One region of the Streptomyces sp. NPDC005496 genome, then DNA from elsewhere that is predicted to be linked to it. Evidence: riboswitches for the same ligand, from Rfam matches in the RefSeq annotation. Region 1 holds a riboswitch; the other holds the start of a gene.

Region 1 (4,207 bases):
CGCGGTACCGCTCGATCTTGGCCCGCAGGTCCTCGACGTCGATCTCGCCGTCCCCGGCGGTCTTCACGACGACGACCTTCATGCCGGCCATCACGGCGCTGGCCGCGTTGGTGCCGTGGGCGGAGGACGGGATGAGGCAGACGGTGCGCTGCTCGTCGCCGTTGGCCCGGTGGTATCCGCGTACCGCGAGCAGACCCGCCAGCTCGCCCTGCGAACCGGCGTTGGGCTGCAACGACACGTTGTCGTAGCCCGTGACCTCGGCGAGCCGCTCCTCCAGCTCGTGGATGAGCGTCAGGTAGCCCTGCGCCTGCTCGGCGGGCGCGAAGGGGTGCATCTGCCCGAACTCGGGCCAGGTGACCGGCTCCATCTCGGTGGTCGCGTTGAGCTTCATCGTGCAGGAGCCCAGCGGGATCATGCCGCGGTCGAGCGCGTAGTCCCGGTCCGAGAGCCGGCGCAGGTAGCGCAGCATCGCGGTCTCGGAGCGGTACTGGTGGAAGACCGGGTGCGCCAGGTAGTCGTCGGTGCGCAGCAGCGACTCGGGCAGCGTGTCGGCGGCCGAGGCGTCCAGCGCCTCGATGTCGCCCTCGACGCCGAAGGCGGTCCACACGGCGCCGAGCTGCTTGCGCCCGGTGGTCTCGTCGCAGGCGAGCGACACGTGGTCGGCGTCGACGAGGTGCAGGTTGACCCCGCCCTCGCGGGCGGCGGCCACGACGGCGGCGGCCCGGCCGGGGACCCGCGCGGTCAGCGTGTCGAAGTACGAGCCGTGGACGACCTCGACGCCGCCGGCCTCCAGGCCCGCGGCGAGGATGGTGGCGTAGCGGTGCGTGCGCCGGGCGATCGTCCGCAGGCCCTCGGGTCCGTGGTAGACGGCGTACATGCCGGCCATGACGGCGAGCAGCACCTGCGCGGTGCAGATGTTGCTGGTGGCCTTCTCCCGGCGGATGTGCTGCTCACGGGTCTGCAGGGCCAGGCGGTACGCCTTGTGCCCGTCCGCGTCCACGGAGACGCCCACGAGCCGGCCGGGCAGGCTGCGCGCAAACGACTCGCGGACGGCCATGTAACCGGCGTGCGGCCCGCCGAAGCCCATCGGCACACCGAAGCGCTGGGTGGTGCCGACGGCGATGTCGGCGCCGAGGTCGCCGGGCGCGGTGAGCAGCGTCAGGGCGAGCAGGTCGGCGGCGACCGTGACGACGGCGCCGAGCTCGTGCGCCTGCTCGATGACAGGCTTGATGTCGCGTACGGCGCCGGAGGCGCCCGGGTACTGGATCAGCACGCCGTTGATCTCGCGGCCGGCTACGTCGGCCGGGAGGCCCTCGCTCAGGTCGGCGACCACGACCTCGACGCCGGTCGGCTCGGCGCGGGTCTGGATGACCGCGATCGTCTGCGGCAGGGCGTCCGCGTCGACCAGGAAGAGGCCCTTCTTGTTCTTGCCCATCCGCCGGGACAGCGCCATCGCCTCGGCGGCGGCGGTGCCCTCGTCCAGCAGCGAGGCGCCGGACGTCGGCAGGCCGGTCAGCTCCGCGACCACGGTCTGGAAGTTGAGCAGCGCCTCGAGGCGGCCCTGCGAGATCTCCGGCTGGTACGGCGTGTACGCGGTGTACCAGGCCGGGTTCTCCATCACGTTGCGCAGGATCACCGGCGGCGTGAAGGTGCCGTAGTACCCGAGGCCGATCATGGAGTCGAGCACCTGGTTGCGGTCCGCGAGGGAGCGCAGCTCGGCCAGGACCTCGGCCTCGGTGCGCGCGCCGGGGAGGTCCAGCGCGTCGGCGTTCTTGATGACGTCCGGGACCGCGGCGGCCGTGAGCTCGTCGAGCGAGCCGTATCCGACCTGCGCGAGCATCTTGGCTTGGGCCTCGTGGTCGGGCCCGATGTGGCGCTGCTCGAACGGGATGCCCTGTTCGAGCTCGGAGAGCGGAATGCGATGGGCGGTCATTGCGGAGGCCTCCTGGTCTGACACGACCTTCGGGGGGTACCACGACGCGGGTACCCCGACGGCCTCCCCCTCTGTCATCTCAACCTGAGAGCTTCACCGGGCCGTCCAGCAGCGGACGGACCGGCTTTCACCGTCGGTGAGGGCGGGAGCCGACGACGCCCGCCCTGCTTTCCAGAGTGACCTCGTCCGTGCGGTACGTGTGCCTGAGAGATTCCGGGGAGGATTTGCTCCTTCGGCGCCTCCGGATCTCGCCGGAGGACTCTCCCGCACGGGGTCAGCAGCCGTCTGCCAGCCTACCAGCGAGGACAACGCACGGGCTTTCGAGTGGCCGCCTTCCTGAATGTGCTCTTTCGTAGTGCTTACGGATGAGTTTTGCGACCAAGAGGAGGGACCGTGCAGACCGACATCGATCCGCGCAACCTGATCGGCCGCAAGGCGTTCGACCGCAAGGGCACCAAGATCGGCACGGTCGACGAGGTGTATCTCGACGACGCCACCGGAGCGCCCGAGTGGGCTGCCATACGGACGGGCCTGTTCAGCCGGGACGCGTTCGTCCCGCTGGAGCCCAGTGAGGTCGTGGAGGGGACCCTCCGGGTGCCCTTCGACCGCGCCCTCATCAAGGACGCGCCCGATTTCGGTGTCGGCCGCCACCTCTCCCCGGAGCAGGAACTCCAGCTCTACCACCACTACGGGCTCGATCTCGCGTCGCCCGCCCCGCCGGACCGCGACTTCGGCCGGCTCGCCGGCTCGGAAGAGGCCGGACCGGCCTGAACGCCCCGCTCCTCGGCGCTCTCCCTCGCATCCGTCACCGCCGCTGTCCCGCTCGCCGTCCCCGCGCCCTCCGCGGCACCGCCGGCCCCCGGCACCGGCGCGACCAGGGGCAGCGGGTCCGCCGGCTCCAGCGCGGGATCGTCGGTCCGGAACGTGCGCACGCGCCCGGGCCCCGAGTACGGCGTCTCCAACCGCACGGTCACCCGGCCGAGGCCGCTCCCCTGGACCCAGCCGTGCCCGTACTCGGCGTGCCGCACGTCGTGCCCCGACGGCCAGCGCCGCTCGGCCGGCGCCTCCGCCTCCGTGACGGCCTCCGGCACGCCCTCCTCCTCGGCCTGCTCCTGCGCCAGCAGCTCGCCCGCGGCGGCCTGGGCCTGCGCGAACAGGTCCTCCTGGGTGTAGTCGGCCAGCCCGGTGACGCCGACGCCCAGCAGCCGGACCCCGCCGGTCGTGTCCACCGAGTCCAGCAGCCGGGCGGCGGCCTCGCGCACCACCGAAGGGTCGTCCGTGGGCCCGCGCAGCGTCTCGGACCGGGTCAGGGTGGAGAAGTCGTACCGCCGCACCTTGAGCACCACCGTCCGGCCCGAGCGCCCGGCCTTCCGCAGCCGCACCACGCACCGGTCGGCGAGCCGCTGCACCTCCGTGGACACCCGCACCCGGTCGTGGATGTCGACTTCGTAGGTGTCCTCGACCGACACCGACTTGGTCTCGCGCTCGGCGACCACGGGCCGGTCGTCGTGCGCCAGGGCCATCGCGTACAGGGCGTGTCCGTGTGCTTTGCCCACGAGCCGCACCAGCTCGTCCTCGCCCGCCTCGGCGATCTCCTCGACCGTGGTGATCCCGGCGCGCCGCAGATGGTCGCCGGTCGCGGGCCCCACGCCGGGCAGCGTCCGCACCGACATCGGCCCGAGCAGGGCGCGCTCGGTCCCCGGCTCGATCAGCACCAGCCCGTCGGGCTTGGCCTGCTCGGAGGCGATCTTGGCGATCATCTTGGAGGCGGCGAGCCCCACCGACCCGGTCAGTCCCGTGACGGCCCGGATGTCGGCGCGCAGCTTCGCGCCCACCAGCCGCGCCGAGGTCTCGTCCCAGGCGGTCCCTGCGGCCTCCAGGTCGACGAACGCCTCGTCCAGGCTCAGCGGCTCCACGAGCGGCGACAGCTCCCGCAGCAGCCCCATGACCTGCTCACTGACGTCGCGGTAGAGCTGGAAGCGCGGTACGAGGTAGGCGGCGTTCGGCGCCAGTCGGCGGGCCTGCGCCATGGGCATCGCCGAGTGCACCCCGAACACCCGCGCCTCGTAGGAGGCGGTGGCGACCACACCGCGCACCCCGAGCCCGCCCACCACCACGGCCTTGCCGCGCAGGCTCGGCTTGGCGGCCTGCTCCGCCGAGGCGAAGAAGGCGTCCATGTCGAGATGCAGGATCGTGGGCGCGGTTCTCACATGTCCGATGCTGCCCTACGCCACTGACAATGCCCTGCCGGCCGCGGACCCCCGCGACGCCGCA
Region 2 (4,207 bases), on a different contig from region 1:
CGGGCGGCGGCAGCGGCACGCCGACCACACCGTCGGGGTTGACGGCGAGGCCGACCTGCGGGGGCAGGCCGCGCGCGAACTCCACGGCGGGCGCGATCGTGTACGGCATGTGCCCGCCGGCGACCTGGCGGAACTGCTCCTCCGAGCTGAAGACCGGGACGTACGCCTGTCCCGCGATCTCCATCGTGGGGAGGTCGAGCGGGCCGCTGTGCGGGCCGCCGCCGTTCGGCAGCGGGATCCACAGGAAGCTGCGGCCGAGCACCTCGACGATCCGGGCGCCCGCCGAGGGGACTCCGAGGGATGCGGAGAGCACCTCCTCCAGTTCGTTGCCTGGCCATCCGCCGTGCGGATGGGGGTGCGGGTGCGCCTGTGCCGGGAAGTCCATCTGTCTACCGCCTGCTGTGAACCGCTGTTCCGGCTGGAAACCCTAGCCGGTGGGCGCGTACGGGGGTCAGTCGCCGAAGTCGATGCGGCGCAGCACGTCCGCCGCGGCCCGGTCGATCAGGACCGCCGAGCCGCAGCCCTCGGGCAGGTCGCCCTTCTCGGCGGCGCGCAGCAGCCGGCCGGCGGCGCGGCGGTGGCGCAGGAAGGCGTAGCGCGAGACCCCCCGGCCCCGCTCGCGCTGGCCGTCCAGGGCGGTGTCCGGCGGGACGTCGAGGAGCAGCAGGTGCAGGGTGCCGCCGCGGCGCCGGGCCTCGCGGGCGAGCCAGCGGCGCACCCAGGCCTGGGTGCCGCAGTCGTGCACGACGACGCCGGCTCCCGAGCGCAGCGCGCGGCGCAGTCCGGCGTAGTGCGCGACGCGGACGACGGGGCGGTAGAGCGCGTACGGCAGGAAGCGGGAGAGGCGGGTGTCCCAGCGGTCGCGGGTGTCCTGGGAGTCGACGCGGGCGCCGCTCACGGCCCGGCGCATCAGCGTCGACTTGCCGCTGCCGGGGAGTCCGGTCACCACGACCAGGTCGGCCGGGCCGAAGGACAGCCCGTGCGGGCTGCGTCCCGCGCGCTCGCGCAGGTCGCGGACGACGGTCCCGGACCGCCCGCGCGCCTTCCGGGCCTGGGCCGCGGGCTGTTCCGGCAGTGCGAGGCCCGAACTCGTCGCGTACGCCGTGGTCCTGTTCACCCTGGTCGTCCTCCCCCTCGGATCCGGAGTCCCATCCCCGTCGAGTGTAAAGAGAAGGTAATGCGGGGCGCCTCCCGTTTCCGTCCCCGTCCTGCCACAGACCGGTCACAGGTCCTCGGCCGGCCGCCGGACGGGCCGCCCCTGCCGGGTTTCACGGATGCGTGCAATGATGTGCCCGCCAACTGCATACCGGCCGCTTGAATCCGCGCGGGAGAGTCCCGGGGCACATCCGCCCGGGCGCCGAAGGAGCAAGTCCCTCCCTTGAATCTCTCAGGCCCCGATACCGCGCGGGCGAGGCACATCTGAAAAGCGGGCCGCTGACCAGTGGCTCCACCCAAGGTGCAAGTCAGGACCACCGGTTCGCCGGGTCGTGATGAACCTCTCAGGTTCCGATGACAGATGGGGAGGAACGACCTCGCCGTCATGCCTTGGGAGCCCCACCGATGAGCAGTAACGCCCCCCGTCACACCGCGCTCGATGCCCTGCATCGCTCTCTCGGCGCGACGATGACCGACTTCGCCGGCTGGGACATGCCCCTGCGCTACGGCTCCGAGCGCGACGAGCACCTCGCGGTCCGCACGAAGGCCGGTCTCTTCGACCTCTCCCACATGGGCGAGATCACGGTCACCGGCCCCGAGGCCGCCGCCTTCCTGAACTTCGCCCTCGTCGGCAACATCGCCTCGGTCGGTGTCGGCCGCGCCCGCTACACCATGATCGTCCGGGCGGACGGCGGCATCCTCGACGACCTGATCGTGTACCGGCTCCAGGAGCAGGAGTACATGGTCGTCGCGAACGCCTCCAACGCCCAGGTGGTGCTGGACGCGCTGACCGAGCGGGTGGCCGGTTTCGACGCCGCGGTGCGCGACGACCGTGACGCGTACGCGCTGATCGCGGTGCAGGGCCCGGAGTCGCCCGGGATCCTCAAGTCGCTCACCGACGCCGACCTCGACGGCCTGAAGTACTACGCGGGTCTGCCGGGCACCGTCGCGGGCGTCCCGGCGCTGATCGCGCGGACCGGCTACACCGGCGAGGACGGCTTCGAGCTGTTCGTGGCGCCGGCCGACGCCGAGAAGCTGTGGCAGGCGCTGACCGAGGCGGGAGCCCCGGCCGGGCTCGTCCCCTGCGGCCTGTCCTGCCGCGACACGCTGCGCCTGGAGGCGGGCATGCCGCTGTACGGGCACGAGCTGACGACGTCGCTCACCCCCTTCGACGCCGGCCTCGGGCGGGTCGTGAAGTTCGAGAAGGAGGGCGACTTCGTGGGCCGCGAGGCCCTCTCCGAGGCGGCCTCCCGTGCCGCGGACAACCCGCCGCGCGTGCTCGTCGGGCTCGTCGCCGAGGGCCGCCGCGTGCCCCGCGCCGGGTACCCCGTCGTCGCCGGCGGCGAGGTGATCGGCGAGGTCACCTCCGGTGCCCCCTCCCCCACGCTCGGCAAGCCGATCGCGATGGCGTACGTCGACGCCGCGCACGCCGCCCCCGGCACCGCCGGTGTGGGGGTCGACATCCGGGGCAGCCACGAACCGTACGAGGTCGTGGCGCTGCCGTTCTACAAGCGCCAGAAGTGACACTGGTCCCCAGGCGATCCCGGTGACCCCGGCCCCGGCGCCCCTCGCGGCGCCGGGCACCCCCGGGCACGTCCGCCCAGCTCATCCACGTCCCCGCTGCATCAGCAGTCCCCCGCGTACAGGAGAATCCAGGCCATGAGCAACCCCCAGCAGCTGCGCTACAGCAAGGAGCACGAGTGGCTGTCGGGCGCCGAGAACGGCGTCTCGACGGTCGGCATCACGGAGCACGCGGCCAACGCGCTCGGCGATGTCGTGTTCGTCCAGCTCCCGGAGGTCGGTGACACCGTGACCGCGGGTGAGACCTGCGGCGAGCTGGAGTCGACCAAGTCGGTCAGCGACCTCTACGCCCCGGTCACCGGCGAGATCACCGAGACCAACCAGGACGTCGTGGACGACCCGTCCCTGGTGAACTCCGCCCCCTTCGAGGGTGGCTGGCTGTTCAAGGTGCGCGTCACGGACGAGCCGGACGACCTGCTCTCCGCGGACGAGTACACCGAATTCACCGCAGGCTAAGGACTCCCGACTGATGTCGCTTCTGAACACGCCCCTTCATGAACTCGACCCGGACGTCGCCGCCGCGGTCGACGCCGAGCTGCACCGCCAGCAGGCCACCCTGGAGATGATCGCCTCGGAGAACTTCGCTCCGGTCGCGGTCATGGAGGCCCAGGGCTCGGTCCTCACCAACAAGTACGCCGAGGGCTACCCGGGCCGCCGCTACTACGGCGGCTGCGAGCACGTCGACGTGGTCGAGCAGATCGCCATCGACCGCGTGAAGGCGCTCTTCGGTGCCGAGCACGCCAACGTCCAGCCGCACTCCGGTGCCCAGGCCAACGCCGCCGCGATGTTCGCGCTGCTCAAGCCCGGCGACACGATCATGGGTCTGAACCTCGCGCACGGCGGGCACCTGACCCACGGCATGAAGATCAACTTCTCCGGCAAGCTCTACAACGTGGTCGCGTACCACGTCGACGACGCCACCGGTCAGGTCGACATGGCCGAGGTCGAGCGGCTGGCCAAGGAGTCGAAGCCGAAGCTGATCGTGGCCGGCTGGTCCGCGTACCCGCGTCAGCTGGACTTCGCCGCGTTCCGCCGGATCGCGGACGAGGTCGGCGCCTACCTGATGGTCGACATGGCGCACTTCGCCGGCCTGGTGGCGGCGGGCCTGCACCCGAACCCGGTGCCGCACGCCCACGTCGTCACGACCACCACGCACAAGACGCTGGGCGGCCCGCGCGGCGGCGTGATCCTCTCCACGGCCGAGCTGGCGAAGAAGATCAACTCCGCCGTCTTCCCCGGTCAGCAGGGCGGACCGCTGGAGCACGTGATCGCCGCCAAGGCCGTGTCCTTCAAGGTCGCCGCCACGGAGGACTTCAAGGAGCGCCAGCAGCGCACGCTGGACGGCGCCCGGATCCTGGCCGAGCGCCTGGTCCAGGACGACGTCAAGGCCGTCGGCGTCGACGTCCTGTCCGGTGGCACGGACGTGCACCTCGTCCTGGTCGACCTGCGCGAGAGCGAGCTGGACGGGCAG

Evidence for each region. A riboswitch is a leader RNA that binds a small molecule or an ion and turns the genes downstream of it on or off. The one in region 1 is predicted to bind glycine.
Region 2: it holds a riboswitch for glycine, as region 1 does, so the genes downstream of both, gcvT (glycine cleavage system aminomethyltransferase GcvT) here and gcvP (aminomethyl-transferring glycine dehydrogenase) in region 1, are expected to answer to the same signal.

What each region holds. Positions count from the first base shown of each region.
Region 1 is NZ_JBIAJQ010000017.1:93,789-97,995, forward strand. Features, by position in the region: gene gcvP (aminomethyl-transferring glycine dehydrogenase) at 1-1,933, opposite strand, end outside; glycine riboswitch at 2,115-2,210, opposite strand; gene ACFYQQ_RS37795 (PRC-barrel domain-containing protein) at 2,327-2,704, shown strand; gene ACFYQQ_RS37800 (DNA polymerase IV) at 2,620-4,143, opposite strand.
Region 2 is NZ_JBIAJQ010000003.1:72,620-76,826, forward strand. Features, by position in the region: gene ACFYQQ_RS09020 (enhanced serine sensitivity protein SseB) at 1-385, opposite strand, end outside; gene ACFYQQ_RS09025 (AAA family ATPase) at 452-1,117, opposite strand; glycine riboswitch at 1,316-1,413, shown strand; gene gcvT (glycine cleavage system aminomethyltransferase GcvT) at 1,561-2,679, shown strand; gene gcvH (glycine cleavage system protein GcvH) at 2,815-3,192, shown strand; gene glyA (serine hydroxymethyltransferase) at 3,206-4,207, shown strand, end outside.